Regions from separate parts of the Ensifer sp. ENS07 genome, predicted to be linked through region 1. Evidence: predicted binding sites of a transcription regulator. Region 1 holds the regulator's gene; each other region holds the start of a gene.
The links. The regulator PhoB, encoded in region 1, activates phosphate uptake and scavenging genes when phosphate is short. The targets are predictions, from matches to a motif close to TGTCATNNANCTGTCAT.
Positions count from the first base shown of each region.

Region 1 (7,672 bases):
CGCGGGTGCGGGTGGAGGGCTTTTCGAAGATCATCGCCAGCATCTTGCCGGCGAGCGGCTTCTCGGCAGTTCCGGCCTTGGTCGCCGCCTTTCGGACGCGCGCATCGTCGATGATCGTCCGGAGGTCGGCGGCCGTCATGGCCGAAAGATCGAGAAAATGTCTGGTGCCTGCCATCGTACTCGGTTCCTGTCTGAAAAATCGGTCCCTGGTGCGGCACGCTATCCACGTGCCCGCACGAAGGTCATTCTAACGCCTTAGTCGTCCCTGGGTCGCTACCTTCAGGCCGCGGCGTTGCCGCTTGCCTTGCGAACCGCCTCGGCGGCGCGTTCGATACGTGCGAGCCCCTCGCGCGCCTCTTCCGCCGTCACGGTCAGCGGCGGCAGCAGACGCAGCACATTTTCGCCCGCCGGCACGGCCAGGAGCTTTTCGCCGCGGATTTCCTTCAGCAGATCGGCCGAAGGGCCCTTCACCTTGATGCCCAGCATCAAACCGTCGCCGCGGATGTCCTCGATGACATCAGGGAAACGGTCCTTGAGCGACGCAAGGCCCTGGCGGAAGACCAGCGCGACATCGCGCACATGCGTCAGGAATCCGTCGGCCAGAACGACGTCGAGCACGGCGTTGCCGACGGCCATGGCCAGCGGGTTGCCGCCATATGTGGAGCCATGCGTGCCCGCCACCATACCAGATGCGGCTTCCTCAGTCGCGAGGCAGGCGCCGAACGGGAAGCCACCGCCGATACCCTTGGCGACCGCCATGATATCCGGACGGATATCCGCCCATTCATGGGCAAACAGCTTGCCGGTACGGCCGACGCCGGTCTGGACCTCGTCGAGGATCAAGAGCAGGCCGAACTCGTCGCAAAGCGCGCGCAGTTCCTGCATAAATTCCTTGGTCGCCGGACGGATGCCGCCCTCGCCCTGGATCGGCTCGATCAGGATCGCTGCGGTTTCCTCGGTGATCGCATTCTTGACCGCGGCGATGTCGCCGAACGGAACCTGGTAGAAGCCCGGCGCCTTCGGCCCGAAACCTTCGATGTATTTCTGCTGACCACCGGCGGCGATCGTCGCGATCGTGCGGCCGTGGAAGGCGCCTTCGAAGGTGATGACGTGGAACTTCTCCGGGTGGCCCTTGGAGAAGTGGTAACGCCGTGCCGTCTTGATGGCGCATTCCAGCGCTTCCGCGCCCGAATTGGTGAAGAAGACCTTGTCGGCAAAGGTCACTGCCGTCAGCCGGCGGCCGAGGCTTTCCTGGCCCGCAATTTCATAAAGGTTGGACAGGTGCCAGACCTTGTCGGCCTGCGCCTTCAGCGCCTCGACCAGGTGCGGGTGCGCGTGGCCGAGCGAGTTCACGGCAACGCCGGCACCGAAATCGAGATAACGCGTGCCGTCTTCAGCGATCAGCCAGGCGCCCTCTCCTCGCTCGAAACGCAACGGCGCGCGCATGTAGGTATCGTAAAGCGGCGTGGTTGCAGTCATGCGAGGCTCTCCTTCACTCCAGATCGACATCGATCCCGCGCCTCACGCGGGCCGATAAAAATCAAAAATGCCGCCTTTCGGCGGCGCAGGCACTATTCCCATTTCGCGCTGCAATGTCAACAAAACCAAGCCTTGCAGCGCAACATGAAGGGTCGATTCCTGGCAGCAGAAAAATCGTCCGGGAGGGCTTGCAAAAATGCAACGCTGGCCGAGCAAGTTGGGGAAAACTACGAAATCGATTCGGCCTGATTCCCGGGACTCTTGCCACAGAGTCCAGCGGTCAGTACGTTAACATTCAATTACTAGACGCATGCGGCGGACCTAGTCACCAAAAGAGTTATCGCGTTTGCAACCCCGGGGTTTAGCCGGGGTGCGGTGAGGGATTCTGCCATCCCCAACGCTGAGAACGGAGAGTGCAGAAATGAACTGGACTGACGAGCGGGTGGAGAAACTGAAGAAGCTTTGGTCCGAGGGCCTGAGCGCAAGCCAGATCGCGGCGCAGCTCGGCGGCGTCAGCCGTAACGCTGTCATCGGCAAGGTTCACCGCCTGAGCCTGCCAGGTCGCGCCAAGGCCGGCGGCAGCACCACGACAGCAGCCCGTCCGAAGCGCCCGACTTCGGCACCGCGCGCACCGAACTACGCTTCGCGCGTTTCGACCCGCCCGGTTGCACGCGCGGCCGGCGCTGTCGTTCTCAAGGAAGAAATCGAAGTCGATCTCGTTGCCGAGCAGGATTTCAGCACCCGCACCGACGTTGTCGTGCCGATGTCGCGCCGCCTCGAGCTGACCCAGCTCACCGAGCGCACCTGCAAGTGGCCGATCGGCGACCCGCTGAAGGAAGAGTTTCACTTCTGCGGCAACGATTCCCCGGAAGCCTCGCCTTACTGCACCTTCCATGCGCGGCTGGCCTACCAGCCGTCGGGGGAGCGCCGCAGGGCCCGCTGAGAAGCTGGACGGCATCAATAAAAAAGGGGCCGATCGGCCCCTTTTTTTCTTGGCGACTTTCAGACCGCTCAGCTTTCGAGCGAATAGCCGGCGCCGCGAACGGTGCGGATGACGTCGGGCATGTTCGAGAAGTTCAGAGCCTTGCGCAGACGACCGACATGCACGTCGACGGTGCGCTCGTCGACATAGATGTCATGCCCCCAGACGCCATCCAGAAGCTGCGAGCGAGAGAAGACGCGGCCCGGCGAGGACATGAGGAACTCCAGAAGACGGAACTCGGTGGGGCCGAGGCGCACTTCGCGGCTGCGGCGATGAACGCGGTGGGTCTCGCGGTCGAGTTCGATGTCGCCGCAGCGAAGCAGCGTCGACAGCACCTCGGGCTTTGCCCGGCGCAGCATCGCCTTGACGCGCGCCATCAGCTCCGGCGTCGAGAAGGGCTTGACCACGTAGTCGTCGGCACCCGTCGCCAGACCCCGGACGCGCTCGCTTTCCTCGCCGCGCGCCGTCAGCATGATGATCGGCAGACGTTCGGTCTCCGGACGCTGGCGCAGCCGACGGCAAAGTTCAATGCCGGAAACACCGGGCAGCATCCAGTCGAGGATAAGCAGGTCGGGCAGCCGCTCCTGAAGCCGGATCTCCGCCTCGTCGCCCCGCAGGATCGTATCGACGTCGAAGCCCTCGGCTTCCAGATTGTAACGCAGCAGAACGCTCAGCGCCTCTTCGTCTTCGACTACGGCGATTTTTGGCAACATCAGGTAACGTCTCCTTACCGCGGGCGGCCTTTGGGCTCATCGGCCCGGCCGGCGCTCAGACACTCTAAATCTGGAGCACATCCGCCGTTTTCAAAGGCGGGGCGAAAACCGCATGCTTCAGATACAGGAATTCGGGGCCGCGACCGAAGCCGCGACCGGATCAGATTTCAAAGGGCATGCATGCTTACGGCGCGCTTGGCGCTCAGTCGTTGACCGAGCCCAGCGTCGACGTAGTGTCATCCTTCGGACGCTCGCCTTCCGGCTGAGCACCCGTCGCCATGTAATAGATCGTCTCAGCGATATTGGTCGCGTGGTCGCCGATGCGCTCGATGTTCTTGGCGCAGAACAGAAGATGCGTGCAGGGCGTGATGTTGCGCGGATCTTCCATCATGTAGGTCAAGAGCTCGCGGAACAGCGAGGTGTAGATCGCGTCGATCTCCTCGTCACGCTCGCGGATGCTGTTGGCCTTTTCCGGCGAGCGCGAGGCGTAGACGTCGAGCACTTCCTTGAGCTGGACGAGAGCGAGCTCTGCCAGATGCTCGAGGCCACGGGCGAGCTTGCGCGGAATGCCGGAGCCGGCGACCGCGATCACGCGCTTGGCGGTGTTCTTGCCAAGGTCGCCGACGCGTTCCAGATCGGAGGCGATGCGGATCGACCCCATGATCTCACGCAGGTCGGCGGCGACCGGCTGACGCTTGGCGATCGTGACGATCGCCTTCTCACCGATCTGGCGCTCGGCGTCGTCGAGGACGGTGTCGTCCGAGATCACCTTCTGTGCGAGAGCCAGGTCGGAGTTGACCAGCGCGCGAACGGACTCGGCGACCATCTGTTCGGCGAGGCCGCCCATCTCCGAGATGCGGCGCGTCAGGTACTTCAGTTCTTCGTCATAGGCGGACATGATATGCATGGACATGATCGTCGATCCTTACGGGCGCTTTGCAGTTACTGTTGCAGCCTTATGCGGCCTCAGCCGAAGCGGCCCATGATGTAATCCTGGGTGCGCTGGTCATCCGGATTGGTGAACATCTTGTCGGTGTCGTTCTCCTCGACGAGATTGCCGAGGTGGAACATGGCGGTGCGCTGCGAAACGCGGGCGGCCTGCTGCATCGAGTGGGTCACGATGACGATCGTGAAGTTCGTGCGCAGCTCGTGGATGAGCTCTTCGACCTTGGCGGTCGCGATCGGATCGAGAGCCGAGCACGGCTCGTCCATGAGGATGACTTCCGGGCTGACGGCGACGGCACGCGCGATGCAGAGACGCTGCTGCTGACCACCGGAAAGGCCGGTGCCGGGCTCCTGCAGACGATCCTTTACCTCGTTCCACAGACCGGCCTTCTGCAGGCTGGTCTCGACCACCTCGTCAAAGTCGGCCTTGGTGCGGGCAAGTCCGTGAATCCGCGGGCCGTAGGCGACGTTGTCGTAGATCGACTTCGGGAACGGGTTCGGCTTCTGGAAGACCATGCCGACGCGGGCGCGCAGTTCGACGACGTCGATCGTCGGGTCGTAGATGTCGTCCTCGTCGAGCGTGATCTTGCCGGTGACGCGGCAGTTCTCGATCGTGTCGTTCATGCGGTTCAGCGTGCGCAGGAAGGTCGACTTGCCGCAACCCGAAGGACCGATCAGCGCCGTGACCGTGTTCTCGCGGATGTTGAGGTTGACGTCGAAAAGCGCACGCTTCTCGCCGTAATAGACCGACACATCCTTGCCGATCATCTTGTAGGGCACGGTGTTCATTTTCTGATCCAGAGCCTTCTCGACTGCTGCTTCTGACATGATGTTCATAGTAATTACCTCACTACCAGCGGCGCTCAAAGCGACGTCGCAACAGAATGGCTCCAAGGTTCATGACGACCAGGAAGATGAGAAGAATGATGATTGCGCCGGAGGTGCGCTCGACGAAGGCGCGCTCCGCCTCATTGGCCCACATGTAGATCTGCACCGGCAGTGCCGTCGACGGTTCCATCGGCGAACCGGGAAAATCGACGACGAAGGCGACCATGCCGATCAGGAGCAGCGGCGCGGTTTCACCAAGCGCGTGGGCAAGACCGATGATGGTGCCGGTCAGGATGCCCGGCATCGCCAGCGGCAGCACGTGGTGGAAGATGGTCTGCATCTTCGACGCACCGAGACCGAGGGCCGCCGAGCGGATCGACGGCGGGACCGCCTTCAACGCCGCACGGGTGGCGATGATGATCGTCGGCAGGGTCATCAACGTCAGCACGAAGCCGCCGACGACGGCTGCCGAGCGCGGCATGCCGGCGAAGTTGATGAAGACGGCGAGACCCAGGAGGCCGTAGACGATCGACGGAACGGCCGCGAGGTTGTTGATGTTGACCTCGATCAGGTCGGTCAGCCGGTTCTTCGGCGCAAACTCCTCGAGGTAGATCGAGGCGGCGACGCCGATCGGAAGCGACAGCACCAGCACGATCAGCATCATGTAGAGCGAGCCGAGGGCAGCGACGCCGACGCCTGCCGCTTCGGGACGACTGGAGGCGCCGAAGGTGAAGATGCCGGTGTTGAAGCTCTTCTTCAGGATGCCGGCGCTCGCCAGCTCGTTCATCCAGGTCACCTGCTGGTCCTTGACCTTGCGCTTGCCCTCATCGACCGAGAGATCGATCTGGCCCTTGAAGGCGGAGTCGATGTTGGCCTCGGCCAGCAGCGTGACAGGAACCGTCTTGCCGATGATCGACGGGTCGGCGGCGACCATGTCGCGCAATAGCGTGCGGGAGCTCGCGGAAACCATGTCGGTCGCCTGCTTGACCTGCGGCCGCTTGGTGGCGTCGATGCCGAGCTGCTTGACGAGCGCGTCGCGCACCAACAGCGGATAGTTGGCGGTCATCAGCACCTTGCCGTCGGTCGCGCGTTCGCCTTTGGGGTCGATGACCTTTTCGGTGAATTCGATCGGCAGCGTAATCGTCGTCTGCTGGAATGCGGTGTAGCCGTTGGAAAAGACGGTCCACAGCAGCAATGCCAGGAAGAAGAGACCGGTGCTGATCGCGGCCATGCCGTAGAAGCGGAACCGGCGTTCGGCAGCATAGCGACGCTTGATGCCGATATCGCGCTTGGCGGATGCGGGACGGGCGGAGATCCGGACGGTCGGGGAAGCGATGTCGGTCATTCGTACTGTTCCCGGTATTTGCGCACGATGTAGAGCGCGTAAATGTTGAGGCCGAGCGTGATGACGAAGAGCGTGATGCCCAGTGCAAAGGCCACCAGCGTCTGCGGCGAGGTGAACTCGAGGTCACCTGTCAGCTGGTTGACGATCTTAACGGTCACCGTCGTCATCGGCTCGAAGGGATTGATCTGCATGCGGGCCGCCACACCGGCTGCCAGCACCACGATCATGGTCTCGCCGACGGCGCGCGAGGCGGTGAGCAGCAGCGCGCCGACGATGCCCGGGAGGGCTGCCGGAAGGATGACCTTCTTGACCGTCTCCGAGCGGGTGGCGCCAAGGCCGAGCGAGCCGTCACGAAGTGCCCGCGGCACCTGGGTGATGATGTCGTCCGACAGCGACGACACGAATGGGATCAGCATGATGCCCATGACGATGCCCGCCGTCAGAACGCTCTGTGCCTGGATGAAGTTCTGGTAGTTGCCGGTCATGAGACCGTTCATCTGGGCGGAGATGTCACGCAGGAACGGGCCAACGGTCACCAGCGCAAAGAAACCGTAGACGATGGTCGGGATGCCGGCGAGCACTTCGAGCAGCGGCTTTGCGGTCGAACGCAAGCGCGGGCTTGCATATTCCGCCATGTAGATCGCCGCGAAGAGGCCGATCGGCACCGCAAACAGCATGGCGACGAAGGCGATGTAGAGCGTGCCGGCAAGAAGCGGGATGAGGCCGAACTGGCCCGAAGCGCCGCCGCTGCCGGCAGCGGCAAACCGCGGATCCCATACCGTGCCGAAGAAGAACTCGAACGGCGAGACCATGGTGAAGAAGCGTCCGGCTTCCGACAGCATCGAGGCGACGATGCCGACCGTCGTCAGGATGGCGATGGAGGACGCGACGATCAGCGAGCCGAGAATGACCCGCTCGACCTGGTTGCGGGCGCGGAAGCGGGTCGCGACGTTGCGGATGGCGTAGACGCCGCCGGCAATCGCGATCAGCAGAACGGCGACCGTCATCAGCCAGCGGTTGGTCGCGGTCATCGCGTTGAAGTGCTTGGCGACGGTGACCATGTAGGGATCGCCTTCGCCAGCAAGGGCAACGCCCTTGGACGCGAGCGTCGCGCGAAGATTGGCGGAGCCGCCCTCAAGGGCTGCGAGTTCCTCGCCGCTCAGGCGCAGAAGGCCACCGGCAACGGATTTGACCTGACCGAGCGCGAGCTGCACGGCGGCAGGGCCCTGGCTCTGGACGCTATCCGGCAAGGCCGCGCGCGTGCTTCCGTCGATATACACGGGAGCGGCGAACAGCCAGGTGCCGAGAACGAGTGCGGCCGGAAGCATCGCCCAGATGGCGACGTAGCTACCGTGATAGCCCGGCAGAGAATGAAGGTTG
Region 1 is NZ_JACVBE010000004.1:455,826-463,497, reverse strand. It holds gene argF (ornithine carbamoyltransferase) at 1-175, opposite strand, end outside; gene IB277_RS17170 (aspartate aminotransferase family protein) at 280-1,479, opposite strand; gene IB277_RS17165 (GcrA family cell cycle regulator) at 1,901-2,422, shown strand; gene phoB (phosphate regulon transcriptional regulator PhoB) at 2,491-3,174, opposite strand; gene phoU (phosphate signaling complex protein PhoU) at 3,377-4,090, opposite strand; gene pstB (phosphate ABC transporter ATP-binding protein PstB) at 4,141-4,956, opposite strand; gene pstA (phosphate ABC transporter permease PstA) at 4,970-6,292, opposite strand; gene pstC (phosphate ABC transporter permease subunit PstC) at 6,289-7,672, opposite strand, start outside.

Region 2 (7,672 bases), on a different contig from region 1:
CCTTCTTCAGCCCGGCCCACCCGGCCTTCGCCTTCGACCGCTTCTACGACCTGATGAAGGACAAAGGCTTCATAATCTACCCGGGTAAGCTGACGGTGGTCGACAGTTTCCGCGTCGGCTGCATCGGTCGCATGGACGAGCATGTCATGCGCCGCGTGGTCGAGGCCGCCCGCAACTCACTCTCCGAAATGGGCGTCGACAGCGCCGCTCCCCCGGCCGTCGCCCTTGAAGAACGTCGCCGTCTCGCTGCCTGAACTGAGGAAATTACGATGAACAAGATGTCCAAGATCACCGTTACCGCCAACCGTCGCACCTATCCCTGGCCGAATGTCCCGGCCATCGCCATCTGCCTCGACGGCTGCGAGCCGGCCTATCTCGACGAAGCCATCAAGGCCGGGCTGATGCCGACGCTCGAGCGCATCCGCAAGACCGGGACGGAGCGCACCGCGCTCAGCGTTATCCCGAGCTTCACCAATCCGAACAACCTTTCCATCGCTACCGGCCGGCCGCCGGCGATCCACGGCATCTGCGGCAACTATCTCTACGAACCGCAGACGGGTAACGAAGTGATGATGAACGATCCACGCTTCCTGCGCGCCCCGACCATCTTCAAGGCATTCTACGATGCGGGTGCGAAGGTCGCCGTGGTGACGGCGAAGGACAAGCTCAGGGCGCTGCTCGGCCACGGGCTGAAGTATGACGAGGGCAGGGCCATCTGCTTCTCGTCTGAAAAGGCGGACAAGACGACCGAGGCGGAAAACGGCCTCGACAATGCCTCGGCCTGGCTCGGTCGCGCTGTACCGGAAGTCTATTCGGCCGATCTCTCCGAATTCGTCTTTGCCGCCGGCGTCAAGCTGCTCAAGGAATTTCGGCCGGATGTCATGTACCTGACGACCACCGACTATGTGCAGCACAAATATGCGCCGGGCGTACCCCAGGCGAACGCCTTCTATGAGATGTTCGACAAGTATCTGACCGAACTCGACGCGCTCGGCGCGGCCATCATCGTCACGGCCGACCACGGTATGAAGCCGAAGCACAAGGCGGACGGTTCGCCGGATGTCATCTACGTGCAGGACCTGCTCGACCAATGGCTCGGCAAGGACGCCGCGCGCGTCATCCTGCCGATCACCGACCCCTATGTCGTGCATCACGGCGCGCTCGGCTCGTTTGCCACGGCCTATCTGCCCGAAAGTGCGGACAAGGAGGAGATCATCGAGCGGCTGCAGGCGATCGAAGGCATCGACGTCGTGCTCTCCCGCCCGGAAGCCTGCGTACGCTTCGAGCTGCCCGACGATCGGATCGGCGATCTCGTGCTGATCTCCTCGGAAAACAAGACGCTCGGCACCAGCGAACATCGCCATGATCTGGCGGCGCTGAACGAACCGCTGCGCTCGCATGGCGGCCTGACCGAACAGGCGGTGCCTTTCATCGCCAACCGCAAACTGCCCGAATTGCTGACATCCGCGTCGTTGCGCAATTTCGATGCGTTCTACTACGCGCTCGTCGCAGCCGCCCAGACAACGCACTAGGGAGGGAGCGATGACCAAGGTGGAAACAGCATTTGCAATTCGCCACGAGCCCATGCGGATCGCCGGCAAGACAGTCGATACCGAAGGGCGCATCGAGGTGCGCTACCCTTTCAACGATGCGGTGATCGGCACGGTGCCTGCGGGCAGCGCCGAGCATGCGCGCAAGGCCTTCGAGATCGCGGCCGCCTACCAGCCGAAGCTGACGCGTTACGAGCGTCAGCGCATCCTGCTCAAGGCTGCGGACCTGCTCGTTGCCCGCAAGGAGGAGATCTCTGATCTGATCACGCTGGAGCTCGGGATCTCCAAGCAGGACTCGCTCTACGAGGTCGGCCGCGCCTTCGACGTGCTGACGCTCTCGGGCCAGATGTGCATTCATGACGACGGCGAGATCTTCTCCTGCGACCTCACACCACACGGCAAGGCGCGCAAGATCTTCACCACGCGCGAACCGCTCAACGCCATTTCGGCGATCACGCCGTTCAACCATCCGCTCAACATGGTGGCACACAAGGTCGCGCCGGCGGTTGCGACGAACAATTGCGTTGTGCTCAAGCCGACAGAACTGACGCCGATGACGGCGCTTATCTTCGCCGACATTCTCTATGAGGCCGGCCTGCCGCCGGAAATGCTCTCGGTCGTGACCGGCTGGCCCGCCGATATTGGCATGGAGATGATCACCAATCCGAACTTCGACCTCATCACCTTTACCGGCAGCGTTCCAGTCGGCAAGCTGATCGCGGCCCACGCCCACTACAAGCGGCAGATCCTGGAGCTCGGCGGCAACGACCCGCTGATCATCCTCAACGATCTGTCGGACGACGATCTCGCAAGAGCCGCGGATCTGGCCGTTGCCGGCGCGACGAAGAACTCCGGCCAGCGTTGCACCGCTGTGAAACGCATCCTCTGCCAGGAGAGCGTTGCCGACCGCTTCGTGCCGCTGGTGCTCGAGCGAGCGAAAAAGCTGAGGTTCGGCGATCCGATGGACCGGGCGACGGACCTTGGCACGGTCGTCCATGCCAAGGCGGCGGAAGTCTTCGAGCGGCGGGTGCACCGGGCAGCGGAAGAAGGGGCGGAGATCCTCTACGATCCCGGCCGTAAAGGCGCCCTCTTGCCGCCAATCGTTGTCGACCGCGTTAAGCATTCGAGCGAACTGGTGATGGAAGAAACCTTCGCGCCGATCATACCGATCGTGCGCGCGCCCGATGATGACGACGCGCTGATCGCGCTCTCGAACTCAACCGCCTTCGGCCTTTCTTCCGGCGTCTGCACCAATGACTTCCGGCGAATGCAGAAATACATCGCCGGGCTGAAGGTCGGCACGGTCAACATCTGGGAAGTGCCGGGTTACCGGATCGAGATGAGCCCCTTCGGCGGCATCAAGGATTCCGGCAACGGCTACAAGGAAGGCGTCATCGAGGCGATGAAGAGCTTTACCAACGTCAAGACATTCTCCTTGCCATGGTGATTTCAAGCGTTTCCCCCGCTGATTCACCCCTCTGGGAGCCGCCATGGCGGCTCCCTTTTTATTTGCTCCCGCAGCGTCGCGGGGCTCTGCGCGACGCGCAATCTTAGATCTGCTCCTTCATCCGGCAGATTGTGCGAAATCGTATCGAAACCTGCCGCCGCCTTGGTCAAGCGCGGTTTCCATGCCCAGTTCTGCGGCAGAACATCCATAGTTTTTTTCTTCTAATCGATAAGAATAATAAATTTTACTTACAGGAAACCGCTGCGCAGAATGTTTCCCGAAGCCGATCACAACAGGGCAACGACAAGATTGTCCGCCGCGCTTCCCCGGTTTTACCAGGACCTCAGAGGAGAACTTCAATCATGAACAGACGCATGCTCTTTGTGCTTGCCGGCGCCGTTTCCGCTGTGCTTCCTGCCATCGCTGCCGCTGAAACGCAGCTCACCGTCTACACCGCCGTCGAAGCCGTCGACCTCGACCGCTACAAGGCGACCTTCGAAAAGGCCCACCCGGACATCAAGATCAACTGGGTGCGCGATTCCACAGGCGTCATGACCGCCAAGCTGCTTGCAGAAAAGGACAATCCGCAGGCCGATGTCGTCTGGGGGCTCGCTGCAACCTCGCTGCTTCTCTTGAAGACCGAAGGCATGCTGGAACCTTACCAGCCCAAGGGCGTCGAGACGCTCGACCCGAAATTCGTCGACAAGGACACGCCGCCGAGCTGGGTCGGCATGGACGCCTATGTCGCGGCTCTTTGCTACAACACGGTCGAGGGCGAAAAGCTCGGCCTCAAGCCGCCGACGAGTTGGAAAGACCTGACGAACCCCGAATACAAGGGCCACGTGGTGATGCCGAACCCGGCATCCTCGGGCACCGGTTTCCTCGACGTCTCCGGCTGGATGCAGATGTGGGGCGAGGAGAAGGCCTGGGACTACATGGACAAGCTCCACGAGAACATCTCCGCCTACACCCATTCCGGCTCCAAGCCGTGCAAGATGGCAGGCGCCGGTGAAGCCGTCATCGGCGTGTCCTTCGAGTTTCCGGGCGCCAAGGCCAAGAGTGCCGGTGCACCGATCGACATCATCTTCCCCGCCGAGGGTTCGGGCTGGGAGGCCGAGGCAACCGCAATCATCGCTGGCACGGCAAACCTCGAAGCCGCAAAGACGCTCGTCGACTGGTCGGTCACCAAGGAAGCGAACGAAATGTACAATGCCGGCTATGCCGTCGTTGCCTATCCGGGCGTCGCCAAGCAGGTCGAGCACCTGCCCGACGACATCGCTTCCCGGATGATCGTCAACGACTTCGAGTGGGCCGCAAACAACCGCTCTGACATCCTCAAGGAATGGCAGAAGCGTTACGACGCCAAGTCTGAACCGAAGAGCTGAGCCTGATCGGCTGGGCGCAGCGCCTTTGCGCTGCGCCCGATCGCATTTCTCGGAAAGAAAATCCCTCAAGCCAGCGGAGCTTGCAGATGAGGCATGCCCTGTCGATCGAACCGACGCCCACCAGCCGTCAGCACTTCGCCGATGACGCGGCCGCGGAGCCGGCCCCCTACTTGCAGATCTCGGATCTCTGGAAGACCTATGGCGATTTCGTCGCGCTTCGCGACATTTCGCTGTCGATTGCCAGGGGCGAGTTCGTCTGTTTTCTCGGCCCGTCCGGCTGCGGCAAGACGACGTTGCTGCGAGCCATCGCCGGTCTCGACCTGCAGACGCAAGGCACCATCCTGCAAGACGGCCGCAATATCTCGACGCTGCCGGCTTCCCGCCGCGACTATGGCATCGTCTTCCAGTCTTATGCGCTCTTTCCCAATCTGACGATCGAGCAGAACATCGCCTTTGGCCTGGAAAACACCGGCCGATCGAAGGCGGGGGTCGCATCCCGGGTCGCTGAACTCTTGGAAACGGTCGGCCTTTCGGCGCACGGCAAGAAGTATCCGGCCCAGCTTTCCGGTGGCCAGCAACAGCGCATCGCGCTTGCCCGCGCCATCGCCATCTCGCCGGGGCTATTGTTGCTCGACGAGCCGCTGTCGGCACTCGACGCCAAGGTTCGCGTGCACCTTCGCCATGAGATCAAGGCGCTGCAGAGAAAGCTCGGTGTGACGACCATCATGGTGACGCACGACCAGGAGGAGGCCCTCGCCATGGCCGACCGGATCGTCGTCATGAACCACGGCGTCATCGAGCAGGTCGGCTCGCCGACCGAAATCTACCGTCATCCCGAAACGCTGTTCGTCGCCGACTTCATCGGCGAGACCAATCAGTTCGAAGCCCGGGTTCTTGGAGATGACGAAGTCGAGATCGGCCACTCCGCCTTTTGCTGTTCGACGGAGGATTTTTCCGCCGGCCATGCGGCAACGGCGGTCGTCCGCCCGGTCGACATCATTCCCCACGGAGCCGATGCCCATGCCGTCAACGCCAGCGACCGGCCGGCCACACCGCAGAACCTGATCGATGCCGAGGTGCGCGAGATGGAGTTCCTCGGCATGTTCTGGCGCACGCGCCTGACGGCCCCGCGTCTCGGCGAGCGCACGCTGGTTGCCGACTTCTCCGTCAACGCGGTGAGACGCCTCCGGATCGAAACCGGCGGCGCCATCCAGGTGGAGATCCCGCGCGAACGCCTGCTGCTCTATCCGAGGGGGGCTGGACGATGAACATGGTTCTGGAAGCACCCCACCTTCCCCTGATCGGCAAGCGGCTGCGCCAGGAATCCTCCAAAGACGACCGCATCAAGCTCGGCTTCATGGCAGTCATCGGGCTATATCTGGTCGTCGCGCTTGGCGCGCCGCTCTTCGTCATGCTGTCGAAGTCGCTGTCGACCTACCGGTTCGAGCTTTCGGCTTTCGAGTTCCAGGTGAGCGACGAGACGGGGGCGAACTGGGGGCCGGTCGTCACCGCCGAAGACCTGAACCGGGAACTCGGGGCGGTGACGGAAGCCGAGCTTTCCAGCAGTTCCGACGGACGGCTCGCGGCCACAAAATTATTCCCGGATTTCAAGTTCCGCAGCCCCGTTCACTACCGTATTCGCGGCACGAACGACGATGCCGCCTTCCTGGTCGGCTCCACCCTCGAAAAGGGGACTGAGTGGCGGGACTATGATTCCGGTACCTTCCGGCGCGTCGTGCTGCGACCCGCGCGCGCTCTGGGTTTTACGAACTTCACGACCTATTTCTCGACGCCGGCGCTTGCGCAGTCGATCTACAATTCCGTGCTGATGGCGGTGATCAGCACGGTGTTCACGATCTCGGTCGCCTTTGCGCTTGCCTACGGCCTGACGCGCAGCTGCATGCCGCTCAAAGGGCTTTTCCGCGGCATCCTGACGATCCCGATCCTGGTGCCGTCACTCTTGCCGGGCATTGCACTCGTCTATCTCTTCGGCAATCAGGGCATCTTCAGGGATTGGCTTTTTGGCTATTCGATCTACGGGCCGATCGGCATCGTCATAGGCTCTGTTTTCTTCACCCTGCCGCATGCCTTCCTGATCATCCTGACGGCGCTCTCGATTGCCGATGCTCGCCACTATGAGGCGGCCGCATCGCTCAAAGCCAGCAAATGGCGGACCTTCACGACCGTCACGGTGCCCGGCGCGCGCTTCGGCATCGTCTCTGCGGCCTTCGTCGTCTTCACGCTTGTCATCACCGATTTTGGCCTGCCCAAGGTGATCGGCGGACAATACGGCATGCTCGCCGTCGACATTTACAAGCAGGTGATCGGCCAGCAGAACTTCGAGATGGGCGCGGTCGTTTCCGTCATCCTGCTGGTGCCGGCGGTGCTTGCCTTTTACGTCGACCGGCACATGCAGAAGCGGCAGGTAGCGCTTCTGTCGGCGCGCGCCGTGCCCTATCAGCCGAAGCCCAATGCCCGCATGGACGGTCTGTGCTTCACCTTTGCCTGCTTCGTCAGCCTCTTCATCCTCGGCATGATCGCCATGTGCCAGATCGCAGCGGTGGTGAAGTTCTGGCCCTATGACCTGACGCTGACAGCCAAGAATTTTGCCTTCGACCTGATGGACGGTGGCGGCTGGGCCGCCTATGGCAACTCGATCCGGCTCGCGCTTTTGACGGCACTCCTCGGTTCGATCGTCGTCTTTGCCGGCGCCTACATGGTGGAGAAGGCCGATGGCTTCCGCTTCGGCCGTGGCCTCTTTCACTTCCTGGCGATGATGCCGATGGCGGTGCCCGGCATGGTGCTCGGCCTTGCCTATATCTTCTTCTTCAACAACCCGGCCAATCCGCTGCACCCGATCTACGGCACGATGACGATCCTCGTCGTCTCGACCGTGACGCACTTTTATACCGTCGCGCACCTGACCGCGCTGACGGCGCTGAAGCAGATGGACCCGGAGTTCGAATCCGTCGCCGCGTCGCTGAAACAGCCCTTCCACCGGCTGTTCTTTCGGGTCACGGTGCCGGTCTGCCTGCCGGCGATCCTCAACATCGCTATCTATCTCTTCGTCAATGCGATGACGACCGTCTCGGCGGTGGTGTTTCTCTACTCGACCGACACCAAGCTCGCGTCAGTCGCCGTGCTAAACATGGACGACGCCGGCGATATAGCGCCGGCCGCGGCCATGGGCATGATGATCTTTTACACTAATGTTGCGGCCAAACTTGTCCACGCGCTGATCGCGCGCGGTCTGCTCGCGCGCACCCAGGCTTGGCGCTAACCCGCAACCA
Region 2 is NZ_JACVBE010000020.1:73,319-80,990, forward strand. It holds gene IB277_RS35185 (2-aminoethylphosphonate--pyruvate transaminase) at 1-254, shown strand, start outside; gene phnA (phosphonoacetate hydrolase) at 270-1,532, shown strand; gene phnY (phosphonoacetaldehyde dehydrogenase) at 1,543-2,997, shown strand; gene IB277_RS35200 (hypothetical protein) at 3,021-3,206, opposite strand; gene IB277_RS35205 (putative 2-aminoethylphosphonate ABC transporter substrate-binding protein) at 3,360-4,382, shown strand; gene IB277_RS35210 (putative 2-aminoethylphosphonate ABC transporter ATP-binding protein) at 4,469-5,650, shown strand; gene IB277_RS35215 (putative 2-aminoethylphosphonate ABC transporter permease subunit) at 5,653-7,662, shown strand.
Region 2: a site for PhoB is predicted at 3,287-3,303, ahead of IB277_RS35205 (putative 2-aminoethylphosphonate ABC transporter substrate-binding protein). Genes of this name have one in related genera too.

Region 3 (7,672 bases), on a different contig from region 1:
GAGCGATTGCGCGCCTTCTCCGGGATCAATGCCGTCCAGGGCAGCGCCAGCACATAGTCCTCAGGGATCACCATCTCGATGGATGCGGTCTTGCTCATCCATTTGCGCACGGCGGACAAGGGCACATTGTAGCCAATGTCGATGCGGCCTTCCGCCATCGCTTGCAGCAGTTCCTCGTTGCTGTCGAATATGCGCGCCTGCGACGCACCGACGGCTCGGGATATGCGCCAGAAGAGCGGCGATCGAAGCGCCTCCTGCGAGGCGAAGGCATAGCTGACATTGTCGATGCCGATGTTGACCAACCCGACCCGTCGTAGCAGGCGCGCGCGGTTCTGCTCCAGCGTGCGCGCAAGCTCCGTCCGCGTGCGCGGGACGTCGAACGGCGCCATCGCGCCCTTGCGCACGACAAAGACCGCCGGATCGTAGCCGATGCTGAAGACTTCGCTGCGCCAGTGAACCTGTTGCTGCGGCCCGTGCTTGACCGCCGAAGCGCGATGCTGCGCGACACTGCCTTCGTTGGCCAGGTAAACGGCGAGGTCCGGCGTCGGCAGCACGAGCACATCGATCGGGTCGGTGTCGTCGACGCCTGCCAGCAGCCGCGAAATGATCTGGCTCGGCCGGGCCTGCCTGTACTGGCCCTTTGTGTGTGGCATGTCGGCTTGAAGGGCGTCGAGCAATGGCTGCATCGTCGGCTGCGCGTCGACCCCGACGATGGTGAGCCGCTCCGGAGTGGCTCGCGCCGGCGTCGATGCGGCAAAGAGCGCGGCGAGAAGCATGAGCGTGAACCGAGCGATCATGCCGGGGTTCCGCCTTTGGGCAGGCAAACCACGACCGACAACCCGCCTCCATCCCGATCGTCGAGGCTGATGCTGCCGCCCATGGCTTCCGCAACGGTTCTGGCAATGGCGAGCCCAAGTCCGGAACCCGGTTTACTGCTGTCGGCCCGCGAAAAGCGTTCGAACATTTGCTTGCGCATATCCCTCGGGATTCCAGGCCCCCGGTCGGAAACAACGAAGCGGACCAAGCGATTCACCTCTGTCACGGTGATGTCGATAGACCCTGGAGCGTGCACGAGCGCATTTTCGATGATGTTGCGTATCATCTCGCGCAGGCTCACGGCCTCCGCCTCGATCTCGACAGCGTTGCTGGGCAGGTTGAGCGTGAACATGTCGGCGGCGGCGGGATAGGAGCCTTCCGCCTGCAGGCGACGGATGGCTTCCCGCACGACTAGGCGCATGTCGAGGGTCTCGCGCAGGCGCGATTCAATGCCGTGCAGCGTGCTTGCATCCGACAGAAGCTGGTTTGCGAGAACGCTGGCATTGACCGAGTTGGCGTGGATGCGGCCGAGAATGTCACGCAGCCTGCCGGCCGGCGCTTCGTCGATCGAAAGTTCTGCAAGCGCGCGCAAGGCGGTCAGGGGCGTACGCAACTGATGGGCAGCGTCGGCCGTCACGCTCTTCAGGCCGACGAGCACGGAATCGAGCCGACCCATGAAATCGTTGAGCGCCGAGATCAGCGCGCTCACCTCCCTTGGCACCGGGCCGGAGACCGGGCTGAGATCAGAGGAGGCACGGTGGCGCAGATCGGCCTCGACGGTTCTCAGCGGTGCAAAAGCCTGGCGGACCGCAAGCCAGATCAGCAGGAACGCCAGCACGGACACGGCGATTGCGGGAAGGGCGGCATTGAAGGTCAGATGCAACCCAAGTTGATCGCGCGCTTCGCGCGTTTCGCCGACGAGAACGTCGACCCAGCCGCCGCCGGCGGCATCGGTGCTGTAGCGGGCGACGGCGGCGATGCGGATCCGTTCACCCCTGTAGGTGCTGTCGGCCAGCCGCAACTGCGGTCCCGTCCCGTGCGGGATCTCCAGGCCGAGGATCGGCGAGCCGGTAATGATCGTCCCGTCGGGAGCCGCCACCCGGTAGAAGATGCGATTGAGCCGGGACGTGCCGAGGATGGCGAAGGCGGAATGCGGCAGGTCGACGCTTGCGGTGCCGTCCTCGATCGACACCGTATCGGCAATCGAAAGTGCCGCCGCGCCAAGCACCCGGTCAAAAGCTTCTTCGGCCGCGTTGTGCGCATTCCAGCGCACCATCCAGAACAGGAAAAGCCCGATGATGATGAGCAGGGCAGCGCCGCTGGAAAGGATGCGGCGCTCGATCGAGTAATCAGAGCGCACCGCTTGCACCGCTCCCGGAGCGCTGGCGCAGCATGTAGCCTACGCCGCGATGCGTGACGATCTCGATGTCGCAGTCCTCCAGCTTCCGGCGCACCCGGGAAACCAGAAGCTCCACGGCATTCGGCGTGCCCGTGTCCTCGTAGCCGAAGAGTTTCACGACTAGCTGCTCCTTGTTGACCGTCGTGCCGGCACGGGTCGCGAGCGCCTCCAGCACGTCGAATTCGCGGCGGCCGAGGTCGAGCGGGCGGCCTTCGAGCATCACCGCGCGGGCCGAAAGGTCGATGGAAATCGAGCCCAAACGCAGAACCGATTGCGCCGCACCCAGGTGCCGGCGGGAGACGGCCCGGATGCGCGCGACGAGCTCGTGCAGGTCGAACGGTTTGACCAAATAATCGTCAGCGCCTAATTCGAGCAGATCGACCTTGTCGGCCACCTGGTTGCGGGCGGTGATGACGATGACGGGACGCGTCAACCCACCCTGGCGCATGGAACTCAGGATGGCGAAGCCGTCCCGCTTCGGCAGGTTGATGTCGAGGATCACCAGATCGTGCGAGGCGTTGAGGGCGAGCCGCTCTCCTTCCGCGCCGTCGAACGCGGTCGTGACCTCGTAGCCTTCCTTTTCCAGGCGCATGGAAATGGCAAAGGCGATGTCGGGGGTGTCTTCGATCAGGAGAATGCGCATCGCGTTTCCAGGTGACAGGATTGTGACAGTGATACTCCCATACACAGATGGAAAGCAGATGAGAACTATGAAGCTTTCGCCGGGAGAGCGGAGCTTCGGGGAGGGGTGGACATGAACGCGCACAGGCTGTTTCTAGCCGGCCTCGCATTGGCGTGCGTGCTGCTGTTGCCCGTAGCGACAACGGCGAAAGCCGGTTGCGGGACAAGCCCTGATCTCGACGAGCGATATTGCGACGCGGACAAGGACCACGTTGCCGATGCGCCGGCAGACCCTTCGAATTGGCGGGATCCGCAGACGCTCGTCTGGGCCTATGCTCCGATCGAGGAACCGGCCATCTATGCGAGCCTGTTCAAGGATTTCACCACCCATCTCGGTGCCTGTCTCGGCCGCCAGATCGTCTATTACCCGGTGCAATCGAGCAAGGCCGAGATCGAAGCCATGCGGTCCGGACGACTACATTTCGCGGGCTTCTCGACTGGACCGACGGTCGAGGCCGTCAACCGTGCCGGTGCCGTTCCCTTCGCCGCAAAAGGCATCGACAATGCGGTGCGCGGCTACAATCTGATTGCCATCGTTCGCGCCGACTCTCCGTTCAAGACCCTGTCCGATCTAAAGGGGCGGCGCGTGGCGCACGCGTCCGCGTTCTCGAACTCCGGGCACCTGGCGCCACGCGCGCTGTTCCCGGGCGAAGGCCTGAGCCCGGGGGAAGACTACGCGCCGATCATGTCCGGCGGCCATGACAAGTCCATTCTCGGCGTGATCTCGGGCGACTACGACATGGCGGCGGTCGCGTCGGACGTGCTGGAACGTCTGATTGAGCGGCGCATGGTCAAGCGCGAAGACCTGCGCGTCATATTCACCAGCGGCATCTTTCCGACGTCGTCCTTTGCCTATGCGCATGATCTCGCCCCACCGCTGGTCGCGGCGATGAAGCGGTGCTTCTTCGACTTTGAATTCACCCCGGAAATGAAGAGCGAGTTTCACGGCGACGAGCGCTTCCTTCCGATCCGCTACGATCGGGATTGGGCAAGCGTGCGCGAGGTCATCGACAAGGCCGGCGCTTCCACCTTCTGACCTCATCCCACAGCCCGACAGGATGCCGATGCGCCGTGTGCGCAGGCCCTGTCGCGCGCCTACCACAAACGTCACCGCAGGCCGGGCGAACCCGCCCGAGACTGCTGTGCGGCTTCCAACCCACGGGATTGCTATGCGAAACTTTGGCAAAGCCATTTACAATTACAGGGTCCACAACCAGGACCCCACCACGATGGTGGGCGTCGGTCTGGTCGTGCTGTTCGCCTATCTGATTGCCGCGCCCATCCTGCTTCTGCTTAAGGACGCGTTCTTCGTGCAGTTCGCCGACCAGGCCCGCTCCGGCCAATCGATGGGCGAGCTGACGCTTTACTATTTCAACCGCGTCTTCCTGTCGGTGATCGCCACCGACGTGTTCTGGCGGCCACTGCTCCATACCGCAACTATTGCCTTCGGCGCGATAGTGGTTGCGCTGGTGGTCGGGATCCCGATGGCCTGGCTGATCAGCCGCACGGACATGCCCGGAAAGAAGTGGTTCGCCACCGTTCTGATCATCCCCTACATGCTGCCGTCCTGGACATTTGCTCTTGCGTGGCAGACGCTCTTCAAGAACAGGACCACCGGCGGACAGCCGAGCTGGATGGAAGCGCTCGGCTTTGCCCCGCCGGACTGGCTCGCCTATGGAGCCTTGCCGATCACCCTTATCCTGGCGTTGCACTATACGCCCTTCGTCATCCTGCTGTTCGGCAATGCGTTGCGGCAGTTCGATTCGACGCTTGAGGATTCCGCCCGCGTCATCGGCGCCGGCAACGGCGTCATCGCCCGCAAGATCATTCTGCCTCTGATGCTGCCGTCGCTGGTTTCGGCCTGCACGCTGATCTTCGCCAAATGTCTCGGTGATTTCGGCGTCGCCTATATCCTTGGTGTTCCCGTCGGCTACGACGTGTTGGCGACCTCGCTGTTTCGCGCCATCTCCACCAGTCAGACCGGAATGGGGGCGATCCTTGCGCTCACCATCGTCGTGCTCGGCACCATCTCGATTACGCTCGACATGTACCTGTTGAAGGAAGCACGCCGTTTCGTGGTCATCGGCTCGAAGGGTTCGATGAACCGCACGACGTCGCTTCGCGGGTACCGGCTGCCCGCAGCGGGGCTCGCCACGCTGGTCTTCCTGATCAGCGCCGTCGTTCCGTTGCTGGCGCTCGCCATGACCACGGTGATGAAGGTACCCGGCGTTTTTGCGCTCGACAACTTCACGCTCGCCTACTGGCTGGGCTCCGATCTCGGCACCACGGCGCTCAAACAGGGCATTCTCCTGACGCCCGAATTCTGGCAGGCAACTTGGAACACGCTCTGGATCGTCGGTTCGGCCGCCGCTGGCGCCGGCTTCCTCGGCCTGCTCGTCGGTTATGCCGTTACCCGCACATCCTCGACGATGATCGCCGCCTTCCTGCGGCAAGTGACGTTCCTGCCCTATCTCGTGCCGGGAATAGCCTTTGCCGCCGCCTATCTTTCGATGTTCGCGGTTCAAAGAGGGCCTGTGCCTGCACTTTACGGTACGCCGATCATTCTGGTGCTGGCGATCCTTGCCGACCAGATGCCCTTCGCCTCGCGTGCCGGCATCTCGGCCATGATGCAGCTCGGGCGCGACCCGGAAGAAGCGGCCCGGATTGCCGGTGCCGGCTGGTTCCGGCGGCTGGCATCGGTCGTCGTGCCGATCCAGAAGGGCGCGCTCGTCACAGGAATCCTGCTGCCCTTCATTTCCGGCATCAAGGGACTGAGCCTCGTCGTGGTGCTCGCCGTCCCCGGGACCGACGTGCTGACGACCTATGCGCTGCGGCTGGTCGACTACGGCTACGGCCAGGCGGCCAACGCCGTGGTGCTGATGATCTGCATCATTGCCTTCGGCGGCACGCTGATCGTCCAGAAACTCACAAAAAGCAAATTGTCCGACGGTTTGGGAGGCAAGTAATGTCAAACATCAGCATCCGCGATGTCAGAAAAAGCTACGGCAACACGGCACAGGCAGCTGTCGAGCGGCTGAGCATCGAGATACCGAAATCAGATTTCCTCTGCCTTCTCGGCCCGTCCGGCTGCGGCAAGACGACAACGCTACGCATGATCGCCGGCCTCGAGCACCCGACCGCAGGCCAGATTCACTTGGGTGACCGCACAATCGTGTCGGTCGACGAAGGCATCTACGTGCCGGCGGAAAAACGCGGCCTGGGCCTGGTCTTCCAAAACTATGCGCTGTGGCCGCACATGACGGTCGAACAGAACATCGAGTTCGGGCTGAAGCTGCGCAAGGTCGCCAAGGCTGAACGCGACGCGATCATCGGCGAGGTCCTGGAAAAACTCGCTATCGACCGTTACCGCACACGCCTGCCATCGCAGCTTTCCGGCGGCCAGCAGCAGCGCGTGGCGCTCGCCCGCATGCTGGCGCTCAAGCCCGACATCATCCTGCTCGACGAACCGCTGTCCAATCTCGACGCCAAGCTGCGCCTGGAAATGCGGGCGGAACTCAAGCGGATCCATCAGGAGCTCGGGTCCACCATCGTCTTCGTGACCCATGACCAGTGGGAGGCGATGACGCTTGCAACCACCATCGCCGTCATGAGCGAGGGCGAACTGCAGCAGCTCGGCACGCCTGACGACATCTACGAGCGCCCGGCCAACCGCTTCGTCGCCGAATTCGTCGGCAACCTGCCGATCAACATCATCGAACTCAGCAGCGAGCGATCCGGCGCGCTGGTCGCCTGGATGCAGGCCCACCTGGCCTCAAGGACATTGCCGCAGCCGGCGGCCTCCGTCGGCATCCGCCCGGAATCGGTTCGCCTGGCGCGCACCAAGGTGGAAGGCGCAAAGGAGGGCAAGGTCGTCGAAGTGGTGCCGACCGGCGGAAGCTGGATCGTCGAGCTCTCGGTCGACGGCGAACAGTTCTTTGCAATCGCGGGCGAGCTGCCCGAGGCGGCCCGGGGCGACACCGTGTTCTTCCATGTCGAGCCCCAGCACCTTCACATTTTCGATAACGCGGGTCGGCGTATCGCCGCCTGAAACGAAGCAATCCCATACCGACAGAGCAATTGACCGTAAGGAGGATAAAATGCTGTCAATACAAAAAGGAAGACTGCCAAGGTCCGTTCGCCGCGCCATTCTGGCCGGTGTGTCGCTGGTGGCGCTGGCCGCACCGGCGGCGGCGCAGGACGCAGCCGAGCTCGGCATTTCCGATGCCGACTACACCCTGGAAGCGCTGATCGAGGCGGCAAAAAAGGAAGGGCCGATCACCGTCGTTGATGCGACCGGCAAGATCGTTTCCATGGCCGAAAACTTCACGGCGAAGTACGGCATTCAGGCGACGGGCGTGAAGCTGAGCGGCCAGGATCAGCAGCAGGTCATCCTGCGCGAAGCCGTCGCAGGCAGCGTTCGCTCCGACGTCTTCAACATGAGCAACCTTCCGTCGGTCACCACGGAAATCATTGCGCAGGGCGCAGGTGTAAGCTGGATGCCGCCGGACCTCAAGGAGGTTGTGCCGGCCCAATACCAGACGCCCGCGATCACCAGCCTCAACCCGTGGGTTTGGGCGTACAACACCGACGTCCATGGCGACAAATGCCCGATCGACAACGTCTGGGCGCTGACGACGGAAGACTGGAAGGGCCGTGTCGCCATTCCCGATCCGCTGCTGCGCAACGAGACGATGTTCTGGTTCAACCAGATCGAAACCCACGATGACGACGCGATGCGCAAGGCCTATGAGGCCTTCTTCGGCAAGCCGCTCGAAA
Region 3 is NZ_JACVBE010000020.1:103,482-111,153, forward strand. It holds gene IB277_RS35310 (ABC transporter substrate-binding protein) at 1-797, opposite strand, end outside; gene IB277_RS35315 (sensor histidine kinase N-terminal domain-containing protein) at 794-2,176, opposite strand; gene IB277_RS35320 (response regulator transcription factor) at 2,166-2,858, opposite strand; gene phnD (phosphate/phosphite/phosphonate ABC transporter substrate-binding protein) at 2,970-3,932, shown strand; gene IB277_RS35330 (iron ABC transporter permease) at 4,066-5,862, shown strand; gene IB277_RS35335 (ABC transporter ATP-binding protein) at 5,862-6,944, shown strand; gene IB277_RS35340 (ABC transporter substrate-binding protein) at 6,994-7,672, shown strand, end outside.
Region 3: a site for PhoB is predicted at 2,870-2,886, ahead of phnD (phosphate/phosphite/phosphonate ABC transporter substrate-binding protein). Genes of this name have one in related genera too.